Prochlorococcus marinus str. MIT 0918: one gene and its partner. The protein of the gene in region 1 binds, or shares a complex with, the protein of each later gene. Links are inferred from orthologs where the notes say so. Each region holds a gene or a part of one and is shown on either strand. Other genes may lie near its edges. The genes, in order: O5636_RS09555 and accD.

Region 1 (8,148 bases):
CCAGCAAGATTGAAAACCAATAACTTCTGTTCTTTAGATCTCTCTATTTCTATAACTGCTTCCCAAAGCGGGCTTTTCTCACTAATAGAAGGTAAATCAGATAAAGGTTTTTTGTAATCAGATAACAAATGATCATTCCAATATTGAACTTCTAAATCCTTCAATGGGTCTCCAGTAATGTACCCAACCCATCTTCCAGAACTACATAAAAGCACCCATTCAGTTACCTCATCTTGTTGAGATGACTTTAATTTCAACTCACTAAGTGCCCTTAAAGATTGATCTTGCTCTAGCACTCGAAAACGTTTACGAGATGCATCTTTAACTCTCAACTCAATTAAAGCTTCCTGCAAAACAATTATTTGGTCTTGAGACTGTGAAGAAGTAAAGCCAAACCAACTAATTATTATTAACCAAAGGCCGAAAAAAACAACTCCTGAAAAAGCAACTAAAATTCCTAAAAGTATTCCTAGAAAAGATAAAACACGAGTAGTCGCATTTGCTGCCTTTTGACCTTTTTGTTGACTTCCAGTGAAATACCAAACTAAAGACTTTAGGATCAATGAACCATCCAAAGGGACTCCAGGCATTAAATTTAAAACAGCCAAACCCAAATTTATACTTCCTATTTGAGTAAATAAGTTAGATAAAATTGGATTTAAATCTGAACTAAAAAAGACAATCCCTAAAAACAAAACACTTAAAAAAAGACTCACTAGAGGACCAGCCACAGCAACCCTTAATTCAGCCATTGGAGTCGAATATTCCTTATCGACTTTTGTAATTCCACCTAACAAAAACAAAGTAATTTCATAGACCTTGACTCCTTCTTTCAAAGCCATAAAAAAATGACCTAATTCATGAAGAAGAACAGATAGAAACAAACAAAGTGAGCCCAAAAAGCCAATACACCAACTTTGCCACATAGGGAATTGTCCTTCAAAAACTCTGGCAAACTGTCCTTGAGAAGCCACAGCAAAAAGACTAAGAATAAAAAACCAACTTGAATGAACCCTTAAAGGGATTCCTTTTATTCTGATCAACTCAACACTGGCCAAATTTTCTCCTCCTAAAGAAGCATCTTAAAATGACTCAAGTCAGCTCTAATCCTATAAAAGCAATACTCAATTGATTAATCATGAATGCTAAAGCGCCGACAGCAGTTAAAATCTGTGGAATCACCCAAGTAAAGCAAGCTCTTGAGATAGCATCCATAGGAGTAAATGCAATTGGCGTAATAGGTGTTAAAAGCTCACCTAGATTTTTACAAGAAGTAGACAGGCGTAAGCTATTTAGTGAATTAACTCAACATGCGCCTGGAGTTGACAGAGTATGGGTAATTGCAGATTTAGGCCTAGATGAAATCATTCAAGGCATAGAAGGTATTGGTTCCCCCTCTGTCATACAACTGCATGGCAATGAATCTAGAGAAAAATGTATTAAACTAAAAAAAAGATTACCTCAAATTGAGTTTTGGAAATCTTTTCGAATACGTCAACAAAGTGATGTTTTAAAAGCCCAAGCTTTTCAAGACTCAGTAGATTCAATTCTTCTTGATAGCTGGAGTAGAGTTAATTTAGGAGGGACAGGGCAAATAATACCTATTGAATTTTTAAGTAGTGCTAATTTCCAAATACCTTGGTGGCTTGCAGGTGGAATCTCTGCTGAATGGATATCAGAAGTATTATTAGAACTAAACCCTTTTGGGATAGATGCTTCTAGCAAGTTAGAAACACATCCAGGGATAAAAGATATTCAGAAAGTTAAAGATCTATTAAAAGCTGTAAATAACCTTATTTAAAAGAGCTATATCTTATTTACTAAAAGTTTATAGAATTGTTCAATAAGTGATGCAAACTCTTCTAGAAGATTATATCTATTGTGATGTCAATTTTGATTCTTAATCAACAATTAATTTTAGAGTTTACCATCCAATTTAGAAAGCACCTGCAGATGGCATTAAAGTTATATCATTAATAATTTGCGAAACAGGCTGCTGAGCCAAGTGTAGAAGGTTAAAGGCAACATCATCAACAGAGAGCATTGCTTTACGATCAAAATCACTATGAACACAATCAGCATCCCAAAGATCACTATTCACAGATCCTAGGGTAAGAGTACAAGCCCTAATTTGATTTTGCCTCTCTTCCAAAGCAAGGCATTTAGTAAAGCTCTCCAATGCTGCTTTACTTACACAATAAGCACCCCATTCTGGAAACTGATTCCTTGCAGCATGGCTACTTACATTAATAACTAATCCACCATTTTCCCTCATCGAGGGAACAACTGCTGCACAAATTTGAAAAACACTTGTCAAATTAATTTGCATTAGCCATTGCCATCTATCTAGAGGCATTGACAACAATTCACCTGTCCATGCAACTCCAGCATTATTAATTAGTACTGATGGAGAAAGTCCATTGCTAAGAAGATCCTTTATTCCTTGCTCGATCTGAGTTGCATCAGACAAATCAACACATTGGTAAAAAACCTTATTCTTTGAATCAGATAGTTCTTTAGTTAAGGAATGCAGGTTGCTTTCAGAGCGCGCTAATAACAAAAGATCCCAACCAGCATGAGCAAAAACACGTGCTGTTGTTCTCCCTATGCCCTTAGAGGCTCCAGTAATCAGAGCTGTTGGCAAATTAAAATTAGAAAATATTATGGATGATTCTAATTAATCACACCGCCTTCTTGAAAACTTGGTTCTATGAAACTCCCAATTCGCCTAAATTTCTGATATCTATCATCTCTCAATTTGCTAATAGAGAGTTCAGAGAGTTCTTCTAAATGTTTTAAAATGGTCTTTTTTAAAGCTTCACCAGCTTGAAGAGGTGCCCAATTATTCCCTCCAGAAGGTTCTTTTATAACCTCATCAACAATACCTAAACTCATTAAGTCTGACCCAGTAATCTTTAATGCTGCAGCTGCATCTGGCGCCTTTGAAGCATCACGCCATAAAATGGAAGCACAAGCCTCAGGACTTGCAACTGTGTAAACACTATGTTCAAACATTAGTAATCTGTCAGCTACTCCAATACCCAAAGCACCACCAGAGCCACCTTCACCAATAACAGTTGCAATAATTGGAACAGTTATTCGAAACATTTCTCTAAGATTAACTGCTATTGCTTCTCCTTGACCTTGTTCCTCTGCTAATAATCCTGCATAAGCACCTGGGGTATCAATAAAAGAGATAATTGGGAGCTTAAACCTATCCGCATGATTCATTAAACGTAATGCCTTCCTATAGCCTCCAGGTTTTGCCATGCCAAAATTCCTAGCAACATTTTCTTTAGTATCTCTACCTTTTTGTTGGCCAATAAGCATTACAGCTCTTTCACCAATGCGAGCTATTCCTCCAATCAAAGCACTATCGTCACTACTATGCCTATCACCATGTAACTCTACCCAGTCATCGCAAAACATTTGAATAAAATCAAGTGTACTAGGTCTTTGAGGGTGTCTAGCAACCTGTATTTTTTCAGAGGGTGTTAATGCTCTAAAGATTTCTTCTCTCCTTCTCGCTGCAAGAGTTTCTAATTGAAGTAATTGCTGACTTACATCAACCTCAGAATCTCTTGCCAATTCTCTGATCTGATCAATTTGTTTTTCCAACTCAACTAATGGCTTCTCAAATTCCAAAAGATAACGACGTGCCATAGTAAAAATTGCTGCTACAAGTCAGGCAAAAGATACCTGAAGATTAGGATTAAGGCCAAGTGTAGTGAAGCCATGTCTTAATGATGCCTCACCTATAAAATCCATTTTTTCCAACGTAATATTATTTCTTCCCCAACTAAAATTAGTATGGCAATTTTCAAATTCCAGAAGCATTGCCTCTGCAAAGCAAGCAAACATTTGTCTCTGTGGTTTCTCCATTTCAGCTATTTCCATCATATTCCAACCAATATCTTCGAAGAACTCAACAATACCGCCCTTGAGGACATGAATACCTGATCCAGAAAATTTTTCATCAAGGTTTTTTGGATAGCCTCCATCAATCATTAAACATGGATTACGAAGCTTGGACTTATCAATTTGCAAGTTTTTTGGCATGCTAGCAACCCATACAACTATATCTGCTTCAGGCAGAGCCTCTTCTAAGCTTAGAATTCTTCCTCCTTGGAGATTATTTTGAAGATCCTTCAATGGTTGCTGCTGTCTTGCAACCAATAAAAGTTCTTTAACATATGTCCTCTCTGTTAGCCATCTACAAACAGCACTACCAATATCACCAGTAGCCCCAACAACAGCAACAGATGCTTTTTTTAGATCAATGCCTAATAACGGCGCATTAATTTCTAATTGGCGAGATATCACCCAAGCAGTATGAGTATTTCCTGTAGTAAAACGTTCCCAATCAAGAGTAGTATTGCGAACTTGTTTGTTTTGTAGGAGATTAAAATTTTCAAATATAATTGATGTAAACCCTCCTAAAGCAGTAATACTTATTCCTTTTTTTTGAGCAAGTTCCATTGCATTAAGCACTTTTCTTCTTGCTGTTTTAAACCTTCCTAACATTTCTGGGACAAAGCAGGAGTCTATATAAGCTCCTTCAATCTTTTTGCCTATTGCACTTACAACCTCAAAATGTTCAACAAGCTGAGGAGGAGCACTACACCATACATCTAAATCTCCCTCTGCAATATGATTAAACCCCAAATCCATAGCCTTTTTCCTGGCATCAGTAAAGCTTGTTGAGTGCCCGATCAATCCAAACATTTTCTAACAAAAAAGCATGATGTCCTGAACAAACACTTGGCAGGAATTTAATAGCTTAAACCATAATGATCAAAAGCAATTATTAATAATAATTTTTTCACTTATAAAAATAGTTAGCACTATTTAAAACTTTTTGCTAAACAAGCGCTGCGAGGGCCATACGAGCTATTTCCCTAGAATCTAGACCAATTTCCAACAAAGAATCCTGATAAGCAATCATAAACTCTTCCATCAATTCTTCTTTATCCATTTGCAAAGAGCTTGCATCATCTGCAACTTGATCAAGCATGGATTTAATAAGAGGAAGATTTTCTCTATTAGCCTTAATCAAATCTTCTTTACAAGTATCTAAATTGGCTTTTAGCCATTCTTGTCCATAATTCAAATGAAGGTACTCATCCTTTACAACATTTTCAGTAATCTTCTTTGCAAATGGATCTGCGACTCGGATGTATACGTGATAGGCAGAAATAGCAAAAGCTTCAATAAGAATTGCTTGTATCAAGAAGCAGGTTGTGAGATTTTCATCTTTAAAGGCTTTCTGGAAATTCCCATGTAAAGGAGCAAAAAACTCTTCGGCAAAAGGCATGTCAGCCTTCACTCCAAGATTTTTACCACAAGCTGTAAAGCCTTTCATATGTCTCATTTCCATTACTGCCAAATTCTTCAACTCCTGTTGCTTATCAGGTATTAATTCTCCTATTGCAAGATAATTCCCATGAGCCTCCTTCTCTCCTTCAATGACAATTGCATTAATCCTGCTATAGGCATCTTTATATTTATCAGAAGAGAAGTCAGGCAAGCTATTCAAATCATTAGCAACTGCAACCTCTTTGGATTCTAGGGTTGGCATGAGTGTTTAAAAATTCACATTAACGCGCACTTTACAGAACAACCAAGAAAAAAGTGAGTTCTTTCAGAGGAATTATTGTTAGTTAATTTTATTTAGTTTCGACAGGAGGCCAATTACTCTCCATTAGAGACAAAAACAATTGGGCCCAATGATCAATTAAAACTTCTCTAAGCTTATCTCCAAGCAAAGGATGTGCTTCTCTACTATCTCCAATAACTCCTGAAATACTTAATTCATTTGTAAGCCATGCACATGGAGCTGCTCCTTCAAGACTCCAGCCAGCTGGGACAGAAATATCTTTCCCTTCTAACAATTGGGAATCTCCATCATATGGCCTTTCAATGCCGACCAGGTCAGGTTCAAAAGAAAGCATAAGGCTAGTTTCAGCCAAGCCAGCATGAAGTCCTTGCTCAACTTCCTTATCAGGAAGTAATTCTTCTACAGCATCGATACCACTCCATAAGAAACAAGGCAAAACTGCCATTGAAGGACACTTAACCCTAAGTTCTCTTGCAATAGCTTGTAAAAGTCCTATTTGACCTCCATGAGCGTTAAAAAAAACAAGCCTTTGAAATCCCATCCCAGCAAGTTGTTGGCCTATCTCACTAACAATTTGAAGAATTAATCCTCCTGAAAGGGAAAGTGTGCCCGAGAAGCCTAGATGTTCAGGTGAAAACCCTATTGATTGGGAAGGTAAAGTCCAAACAGGCAACTCATCCGGCAATCGATCGCAAGTTTCATATAAAATTTTTTCAGCGAACAAAGTATCTGTAATCAAAGGTAAATGTGGGCCATGTTGTTCACATGCTCCAAAAGGCCAAATAACCGTAGCCCCCTTTTTTAATGCAGCCTTAGAAGCTTTTGGCCAACTAAGATAAGCTAAATTGCGTGAATGATAACTAATAGAAATACCCTCCAAGCCTTAAATAATTTAACTTTTCCTGCAAGAATGAATTACCGATAACCATAATAGGCCCACAATGGCCGAATCAGGAAACCACGAACCTAAAAGGCCTAATCCGCCAAATCAAGCGCAGACTCATCTGCGTAAGCCTCTGCAGGTTTTGCATATCAGTCGCAAAGAAGATAAGCAACCTCAAAAAGACCCTAAAGCTTTAAAACAGGCAAGCAAAACAGAAGAATTACCTACACCGGAAATTCAAAAAAATCTTGTTTCTCCGTCAAAACCATCTGAATCAAATCAAAAGAAAAATTCATATGAATTTGATTACAATTCAAATGAAAATTTTTCAATGGGAGACCTTCTTGATCAAGAGACCTCTAATAAATTCAAAAGCAATCAATCAAGTTTCACTGAAAATAATTTCCTAGAAAGAAGCGTAGATGATTTTGATTTTGACGAAGATGCATTCTTAGCAGCTTTAGATGAGAACGAGCCTATTGGAATGACTGGTGAAATTGCGAAAGGAAAAGTTATTGGAATTGAGAGTGATGGGGTGTATGTAGATATTGGTGGGAAAGCACCAGGTTTTATGCCTAAACACGAATGTGGCCTTGGAGTAATAACCAATCTCAAAGAACTTTTCCCCAAGGGGGTTGAAGTGGAAGTATTGGTCACAAGGGAACAAAACGCTGATGGAATGGTAACTATCAGCTGTAGAGCACTGGCCCTTAGAAAAAGCTGGGAAACAGTTCTTCAATTTGCTAAAGACTCTAAAGTCGTACAAGTAAAGATAAATGGCTTTAATCGTGGAGGCTTAACCTGCGATATAGAAGGTCTTCGAGGTTTTATTCCTCGCTCTCAATTGAATGACGGAGACAAACATGAAACCTTAGTAGGCAAAACATTAGATGTAGCCTTCATAGAAGTTTCTCCTGATAATCGAAAGCTTATCCTATCTGAAAAAAAAGCTGTTACTGCAGCAAAATTTGCTCAATTAGAAATTGGTCAACTTGTAAAAGGAAAAGTATTAGCAGTCAAACCTTATGGATTTTTTGTTGATATAGGAGGTATTAGTGGATTACTTCATCAATCAATGATTACAAATGGAAGTCTTAGATCCCTTAGAGAAGTTTTCAATCAAGACGATGAAGTAAAAGCAGTAATAACTGATTTAGATCCGACCAGAGGTAGAATTGGATTAAATACAGCTCTATTAGAAGGTCTACCTGGAGAAATTCTTATTGACAAAGAAAAAGTTCTTGCAGAAGCAGAAGAGCGTGCCAAAAAGGTAAAAACTCTACTCAACCCAAAAGAAGACTTGCCAATTAAATAATGACCTCTTCCTTTGATACTCCAAAAAAAATAAGTCAGAAAGTCGCTGATTGGGAGCTTGACTTTTATTCTCGACCGATTTTAGAAAATGACGGAAAAAAAAGATGGGAATTACTAATTTCTAGTACAGAGAATTTTTCAGGAGAAGAAACTTTCCGATGGGAAAAAAAATGTCCTGCAAATGAAGTTAATTCAATCTGGTTAAACACAGCATTAGTTGAAGCCATGAAAGAGGCTCAAAGCAAAGGCTGGGAAGTCCCTAAAAGATTAAGGTGCTGGAGATCATCTATGAAAACAATGATCAAAAAAGCCTCTGAAAAAATCGGCATAGAAG
Region 2 (8,328 bases), 1.3 Mb from region 1 along the record:
AAAACCAAGCTCACTGCTGCTCAAATTTCTACTAAAAATGGAATAACAGTTCACCTTGCAGACGGAAGAGATCCCTTAATACTTAAGAAAATTCTTAATGGTTCAAGAGGAGGAACTGTTTTCCATCCAAATCCAAAACCTATGGGGACAAAGAAATGTTGGTTAGCTCATGCCTTACATTCGCAAGGCTCATTATATTTAGATGAAGGTGCTTTCAATGCTATAGAAAACAAAGGTGCATCTCTTTTACTAGTTGGAATAAAACGAATAGAAGGAGAATTCAATGCGAATCAACCAGTAACAGTTTTTAATTTGGATGGACTCCAAGTTGCTAAGGGGATTAGTTCTTTAAGCAGTCAAGAAATAAGAGCTAAAATAAATAATCCTATAAGATCCAAACAATCACCTATTGTTATTCACAGAGATGTTTTAGTACTTACAAGTGAATTTATTTCTTGAAAATGACCTTTAATCATTCCTTACAGCCATGAAATTTCTAGATATAATTAATATCCTTAAAAATGGAGAATCAGGAGTTCTCGAATTTTCTATCTCAAATAATCCTCAAATTTATCAAGCTGCATCTTTAGAAAAAGCCACAGAGAGTCAAATAAGTTTTCTTGAAGAAGGAAGTTATTTACTTCAAGAGTTAAACAAAACAAATGCTTCAGCTTTAATACTTCCTAATAAAAAAGAGTTATCAAATAATATTACAAAGAGAAAAATAGCCTGGGTTACTGTTAAAGAGCCAAGAATTGCATTTGCTGAAATCTTAGAAATTATTTATCCTAAAATTATTCCTATTAAGGATATCCATAATTCTGCTATTATTGGTACAAATGTAGATATAGGAGAACACGTATCAATAGGTGCAAATGTAACTATTGCATCTAATTGCAAGATAAATTCTGAAGTTATTATTCATCCTGGAGTAGTAATATACAATGATGTGACTATTGGCAGTGGTTCTGAATTGCATTCAAATTGTGTACTTCATCCACATACCAATATAGGTAAGAATTGTGTCATACATTCACACGCTGTGATTGGGTCTGAAGGGTTTGGCTTTATACCTACAAGGAAAGGTTGGAGAAAGATGCCACAGACTGGAAAAGTAATTATTCAAAACAATGTAGAAATTGGTTGTGGGACAACAGTTGACAGACCAGCTGTTGGAGAAACAGTTATAGGTGCAGGAACAAAAATTGATAATTTAGTACAAATCGGACATGGCGTTGAAATAGGAAAAAACTGTGCCATGGCTGCTCAAGTAGGAATTGCAGGGGGTGCAAAAATTGGAGATGGAGTAATTTTGGCTGGTCAAGTTGGCGTAGGGAACAGAGTAAATGTAGGGGCAAATGTAATTGCTAGCTCTAAATGTGGTATTCATGCAGATATCGAAGCAGGTCAAATAATTAGTGGTTTTCCTGCTATGCCAAATAAACTATGGTTGAGATGTTCAGCAAATTTCAAAAGACTTCCAGAAATAGCTAAAGCAATTAGAAACCTCAATCGATCTAATTAAATTAAAATTAAAATAATTAAAAAAATATCTATGACTAATTACAACATAACCTTACTTCCTGGTGATGGAATAGGTCCTGAAATAACAGAAGTTACAAAGTCTCTACTAAATGCTGTTTGTAAAAGAAAAAACATCAATCTAAATTTTCAAGAAATGGCTTTTGGAGGGAATGCTATTGAGAAAGAAAATAATCCATTGCCTATTGAGACTCTTGAACAGTGCAAAAAAAGCGATGCAGTACTAATGGCAGCGATAGGAGATCCAAAATATGATGGAATTGCACGTGAGCTAAGACCTGAGACAGGTTTACTAAGACTAAGATCTGAACTAAAACTCTTTGCAAATATTCGACCAGTTAAAGTTTTTAATGCATTATTAGATGAAAGCTCTTTAAAAAAAGAGATAATTAAAGAAGTAGACCTTGTTGTGGTCAGAGAATTAACAGGGGGGATTTATTTTGGTGAGCCAAAAGGAAGAATACAAACAAAAGAATTTGGCGAAAGAGCATTTAACACCATGAGTTATTCAACTAATGAAATAAATCGAATTGCAAAAATAGCCTTTGAATTAGCTAATGAAAGAAAGAAGAAACTCTGTTCTGTAGATAAAGCAAATGTTTTAGATGTAAGTCAACTATGGAGAGAATGTGTAACTTCAATAGGTAACAATTACCAACAAGTTGAACTCAGTCATCAATATGTAGATAATGCTGCAATGCAACTTGTTAGACAACCTAATCAATTTGATGTAATTCTTACAGGCAATCTTTTTGGTGATATTTTGAGCGATGAGGCTGCAATGCTTACTGGTTCAATTGGAATGTTACCGTCAGCATCATTGGGAGAAGATGGTCCTGGATTATTCGAACCAGTGCATGGCTCAGCCCCTGATATTGCTGGAAAAAACTTGGCAAATCCAATTGCAATGATACTTTCAGCAGCAATGATGCTTAGAATTGGGTTGAAAGAAATAGAAGCCGCTGAAAGCTTAGAAAAAGCAGTAAGCTCAGTCCTTTTGAAGGGTTTTAGAACTAATGATTTAACTAGTAAAAATCTAGATCAAAAAATCGGATGCCTTGAAATGGGCCAAAAAATACTAGATGAATTACAAGAAATATAAATAAACTGCCTAGAAGTATCAATTACACATACTATGACCTGCGAAAATCTATAGGAAATTTGCAACGCATAGATGTCAAAGCGTCATCCAGTAGTAGCTGTTACAGGTTCATCAGGAGCTGGTACAAGCACAGTCAAAAGAGCATTTGAACATATTTTTGCTAGAGAAGAAATAATACCTGCCGTAGTTGAAGGTGATAGTTATCACCGATTCGAAAGAACTCCCATGAAGCAAGCAATGGCTGATGCTCTTTCAAAAGGGGAAAATTTTTCGCATTTTGGTCCAGAAGCTAATTTATTCGACAAACTTGAAGAATTATTCAAAGCTTATGGAGAGACAGGTAGTGGAAACAAAAGATACTATCTGCATAGTCAAGAAGAAGCAGATGAGCATAATTCAAGGCTTGGTACAAATCTTGGTCCAGGTCAATTCACACCTTGGGAAGAAATCCCTAAGGGAACTGATGTACTTTTTTATGAAGGACTTCATGGTGGTGTTGTAGGCGAAGAATATGACGTAGCATCATATGCAGATTTATTAGTAGGTGTAGTACCAATAACTAATCTTGAATGGATTCAAAAAATACACAGAGATAATGCAGAACGAGGATATTCAGCAGAAACAATAGTAGACACTATCCTTAGAAGAATGCCTGATTATATAAATCATATTTGCCCACAATTTAGTCGTACAGATATTAATTTTCAAAGGGTACCTACTATTGATACTTCTAACCCATTTATTTGTAGAAACATACCTACCCCAGATGAAAGTTTCGTAATTATTCATTTTCGTAAAGGAGCAAGAGAGAAATGGGGAATTGACTTTCAATACTTATTAGGAATGATACAAGACTCTTTTATGACAAGTCCAACTAGCATAGTTGTTAATGGTGGCAAAATGGGTTTTGCTATGGAACTTATTCTTACGCCAATTATTCATAGAATGATTGAAGAAAAAAAGAAATGATGATTAAATTAAATAATTTTCTATATAGTAGATTTAATACATAAAAGTAAATCAATATATTAAATAGATAGATTTTTTTATAGTTAAAATCATTACATTAATAAAAAAACTAGAATTTTTGTTTTTATTAATGAATCCAACTAAAAATGTTGAGAAGATTTCTTTGTATTGATAAGTAGTATTTCTATCCATTGAATTCATTATGAGATAAAGTTTATCTATAAAATCAAAAGAATCACTAAAAGTGTCCTTATTCGATTGGTTCGCAGCAAGAAGGAAAGATCAGTTTGTTGGAAAAGTAATCCAAGAGACTGAAGAAAGTGATGGTTTATGGGGGAAATGCCCAGAATGCGGTCAAGTTGTATATAGGAAAGATCTAATCAAAAATGCAAATGTATGTAGCAACTGTGGTCACCACAATAGAATTAATAGTGATGAAAGGATAGAGCTAATTGTAGATTCAAAAAGTTTCCAAGCTTTAGATAAAGACCTTACCCCTGTTGACCCTCTTGGGTTTAAAGACAGAAGGGCCTATGCAGATAGGCTTAGAGAAAGCCAGGCAAGTACTGGGATGAAAGATGGTGTTTTGACAGGAATGTGCAAAGTAGAAGGCATTCCAATGGCCCTAGCTGTAATGGACTTTAGGTTTATGGGAGGATCTATGGGGTCTGTTGTTGGAGAAAAAATTACCCGCCTTATTGAGAAAGCAACAGAAAAAAAATATCCTTTACTAATTGTTTGCGCTTCTGGAGGAGCAAGAATGCAAGAAGGTATGTTGAGCCTTATGCAAATGGCAAAAATTTCAGGTGCATTAGAACGACACAGAGAAGCAGAGCTTCTCTATATGCCTTTACTTACTCATCCCACCACAGGAGGTGTAACTGCTAGCTTTGCCATGTTGGGGGACTTAATACTCGCTGAACCAAAAGCCCTGATAGGTTTTGCCGGTAGAAGAGTAATAGAACAAACATTAAGAGAGAAATTACCAGATAACTTTCAAACAGCAGAATATCTATTAGATCATGGTTTCGTAGATAAAATTGTTCCTAGAACTGAATTACGTAAAACTCTTGGAATATTGTTAAGATTACATGGAAGTAATGAATTAAATTAACTCATACAAATAGAAAAATGAGATTTTATAATTTTTATAACCTACTTAATTTGATTATTATATTTAGTTTAATACTTTATTTGCCCAATAAAGTTATTGCAGGAGATACTCATCATTGGATTGAAGTGAAATCCACGCAAAATGGAAGGCAATGGTGGGATCAAAATAGTTTAGAAAAAACCAATGATAATTTAATATCTATTTTAAGCAGATATGAGCCAAGGAAATCATTTGATAATGAAAGTTATCAAGAAATATCTTATAATATGATAATCGATTGCTCAAAAAGATTATATAAAGATAAATCAGTTAATGGAATAAAACAAAAGGTAGAAAAATGGAATACTCCCCATGGAGATTCCCTAATTGATGAAACAATTAAATCAGCTTGCTCTCATTAAAAGTATGACCTTAGAAAAATCATATAAAGATCCTAACCAAAAAATTGGGGTTGCAATAGCAGGTTTAGGTTTTGGAGAAAAAGTCCATTTACCCTCCTTAAAAACAAATAAAGATTTTAAACCTATAGCACTTTGGCATCCTAGGAAAGAGAAGATAGATGAGGCATCTAATAAATATAATTTAAAAGGTTATAGTAATTGGCAGCATCTTATTAACGACCCTTCAATTCATGCAATCATTATTGCTACTCCACCAGAAGTTAGATATAAATTAGCGATTGAAGCACTTAATTCTAATAAACATCTTTTATTAGAAAAACCAATCGCTTTAAATAGAAAAGAAGCTTTAGAAATAGAAAAAAGTTCTCTTAAACGCAAACTATCTGTAGCTGTAAATTTTGAATATAGAGCTGTTCCTCTCTTTATGCAAGCAAAGAAAATGATTGAAGAAGGAGCTATTGGAAAGCCATGGCTTATAAAGTATGATTGGTTAATGAGTAGTCGCGCTAATATAAATAGACCTTGGAATTGGTATTCAGAAACTGAAAAAGGAGGAGGAGTCATTGGTGCACTTGGTACACATTCTTTTGATTTATTAGAGTGGTTATTTGGAGAAATAACTTCTGTAAGTAGCTTTACATCTACATCAATTAAAGAAAGAAAGCATCCAGTAAATAATCTTATGAAATCAGTAACAAGTGAAGATATATGTATGGCTCATATGGAAATATGTGACATTGAATCACGTCAAATAGTTCCTGCTCAATTAACATTATCTGCAGTATCTAGAAATGGAAGAGGATGTTGGATAGAAGTTTATGGAGAAGATGGAACATTAATATTAGGCAGTGATAATCAAACAGATTATGTACATGGATTTGGTTTATGGTTTGCAGAAAAAAATAAAACTATAAATTCTATTCAGCCTAGTGAGGATTTTATATTTTCTAAAACCTGGGAAGATGGGCGTGTTGCTCCAGTAGCTAGAATTCAACAATGGTGGGGAGAAAGTATTATAAGACAAAAACCCGTTATACCAGGCATACATGAAGGCGTAGTCACTCAAAAGGTTGTTGACAAAATAATAGAATCATCCAAATCAGGGATGAAACTTAAAATTAATGATTTTTAAATAACGCCCAAAATAAATAAAAACTACTATTAAAAGTAAGATTTTATACATGCAAATGAGTATTAAATAAAATCCTTCATAGCATTATCTGAAAAAATCTAACCTTAAAGATTTTCAATTACTAATGCCTCTTAATTATTACAAAGAAGAATTAAAAAAAACTGCTGAATCTCTAGCCAAGTCTGGGAAAGGCATACTAGCTGTAGATGAATCTACAAAAACTATTGGCAAAAGACTTGCATCAATCAATTTAGAAAACACTGAAACAAATAGAAAGGCTTATAGAGGGATGCTTTTTACAACTCAAGGTCTTGGACAATATATAAGTGGTGCAATCTTATTTGAAGAGACTCTTTTTCAAACCCATTCTGACGGAGAGTTGATGGTAAAAAAGCTGGAAAAGCTTGGAATTATTCCTGGTATTAAAGTTGATAAGGGATTAAAACCATTAGCAGGCGGAGGCGATATAGAAACTTTCTGCTCAGGTTTAGATGGTCTAGTAGAAAGATCTTCTGACTATTACGCTCAGGGGGCTCGCTTTGCTAAATGGAGAGCAGTACTTCAGATTACAAATAATGGTTGTCCTTCAAAATTATCAATCAAAGAAAATGCTTGGGGCTTAGCTCGCTATGCAAGATCTGTTCAAGAATCAGGTTTAGTCCCCATTATTGAACCAGAAATACTCATGGATGGTTCCCATGGAATTAATAAGACAGCAGCTATTCAAGAAGAAGTAATCAAAGAAGTATATATGGCCTGCAAGACAAATGGGGTTTATTTGGAAGGGACTTTGCTTAAACCTTCTATGACTATTGAAGGGGCGGAATGCCCAGAGAAATCCAATCCAAAGACAATAGCTGAGCAAACCATTAGGACAATGGAAAGATCCGTTCCAGCTGCAGTACCTGGAATAGTTTTTTTATCAGGTGGATTAAGTGAAGAGGCAGCATCTGTATATTTAAACTTGATGAATAAAATAAAAAGAAAAGCTACTTGGAATATTGGTTTCTCTTATGGCAGAGCACTACAACACTCTTGTCTTAAAGCTTGGGATGGCAAAAACATAACCGCTGGTCAGAATGCTCTCTTAGCACGAGCTCAAGCAAATTCAGAAGCTTCAAAAGGGTGTTATTTAGAGGGTTCTCAACCGTCCTCCGATGAAGCTTTATTTGTTGCTGGATATAAGTATTGATTTATTTTCCATAAACTAAAAATAACTTTTACACAAACAAAGGTATTTTTGTCCCTTAATAGCGTGACATTTCATACCATTATCTTCTAAAGTCCTGGTCCTTTGACCCAGGACTTTTTTCTTGGGCATCATGACTTCTCTGAGAAACCAATGGCTCTTGTCCCGCTAAGACTCCTTCTTGACCATGCAGCTGAAAACGGCTATGGCATTCCTGCTTTCAATGTAAACAATCTTGAGCAAGTTCAGGCAATTATGGAAGCAGCGTCAGAAACTGACAGTCCAGTAATTCTTCAAGCATCAAGAGGTGCACGCAGTTATGCAGGTGAAATCTTCCTTCGACATCTAATCATTGCAGCAACAGAAACTTATCCAAATATCCCTGTTGTGATGCATCAAGATCATGGTAATGAACCATCAACATGTTATTCAGCTGCAATTAACGGCTTTACATCTGTAATGATGGATGGATCTCTTGAAGCAGATGCAAAAACCCCATCAAGTTATGAATATAATGTTGAAGTAACTAAAACAGTTGTTGATTTTGCTCATTCAGTTGGAGTTAGTGTAGAAGGTGAATTGGGTTGTCTTGGATCCTTAGAGACTGGTAAAGGTGAAGCTGAAGATGGACATGGGTTTGAAGGTGAACTATCTAAAGACATGTTGTTAACAGATCCAGCAGAAGCAGCGGACTTTGTAGCCAAAACCAAGGTTGATGCTCTTGCAATAGCAATAGGTACAAGCCATGGTGCTTACAAATTCACAAGAAAGCCAACAGGAGAAGTACTAGCTATTAGTAGAATTGCAGAAATTCATAAAGCACTTCCAAATACTCATTTGGTAATGCATGGCTCAAGTTCTGTTCCTCAAGAATGGTTA

What was found.
Region 2: the proteins of O5636_RS09555 (region 1) and accD are in contact, whole or in part, in a solved structure (PDB 8UXZ), measured with the Escherichia coli proteins. The link is inferred for Prochlorococcus marinus str. MIT 0918 from one-to-one orthologs.

What each region holds. Positions count from the first base shown.
Region 1 is NZ_CP114780.1:1,758,239-1,766,386, reverse strand. The notes cover bases 1,669-4,462. They hold O5636_RS09555 (acetyl-CoA carboxylase carboxyltransferase subunit alpha), read right to left. Parts: upstream 3,664-4,462; coding sequence 2,674-3,663; downstream 1,669-2,673. Other genes in these bases: O5636_RS09550 (long-chain acyl-[acyl-carrier-protein] reductase), read right to left, coding at 3,685-4,462; O5636_RS09560 (SDR family oxidoreductase), read right to left, coding at 1,937-2,644; O5636_RS09565 (phosphoribosylanthranilate isomerase), read left to right, coding at 1,669-1,801. Also shown: O5636_RS09570 (site-2 protease family protein), read right to left, coding at 1-1,058; more of O5636_RS09565, read left to right, coding at 1,139-1,668; more of O5636_RS09550, read right to left, coding at 4,463-4,725; O5636_RS09545 (aldehyde oxygenase (deformylating)), read right to left, coding at 4,862-5,578; O5636_RS09540 (creatininase family protein), read right to left, coding at 5,667-6,497; O5636_RS09535 (S1 RNA-binding domain-containing protein), read left to right, coding at 6,559-7,815; O5636_RS09530 (Tab2/Atab2 family RNA-binding protein), read left to right, coding at 7,815-8,148. UniProt on the Escherichia coli protein: Component of the acetyl coenzyme A carboxylase (ACC) complex. First, biotin carboxylase catalyzes the carboxylation of biotin on its carrier protein (BCCP) and then the CO(2) group is transferred by the carboxyltransferase to acetyl-CoA to form malonyl-CoA.
Region 2 is NZ_CP114780.1:445,971-454,298, forward strand. What follows is about bases 2,819-5,792. They hold accD (acetyl-CoA carboxylase, carboxyltransferase subunit beta), read left to right. Parts: upstream 2,819-3,857; coding sequence 3,858-4,727; downstream 4,728-5,792. Other genes in these bases: O5636_RS02400 (phosphoribulokinase), read left to right, coding at 2,819-3,613; O5636_RS02410 (hypothetical protein), read left to right, coding at 4,808-5,128; O5636_RS02415 (Gfo/Idh/MocA family protein), read left to right, coding at 5,133-5,792. Also shown: proB (glutamate 5-kinase), read left to right, coding at 1-459; lpxD (UDP-3-O-(3-hydroxymyristoyl)glucosamine N-acyltransferase), read left to right, coding at 488-1,525; leuB (3-isopropylmalate dehydrogenase), read left to right, coding at 1,556-2,644; more of O5636_RS02400, read left to right, coding at 2,717-2,818; more of O5636_RS02415, read left to right, coding at 5,793-6,260; O5636_RS02420 (class I fructose-bisphosphate aldolase), read left to right, coding at 6,385-7,452; fba (class II fructose-bisphosphate aldolase), read left to right, coding at 7,603-8,328.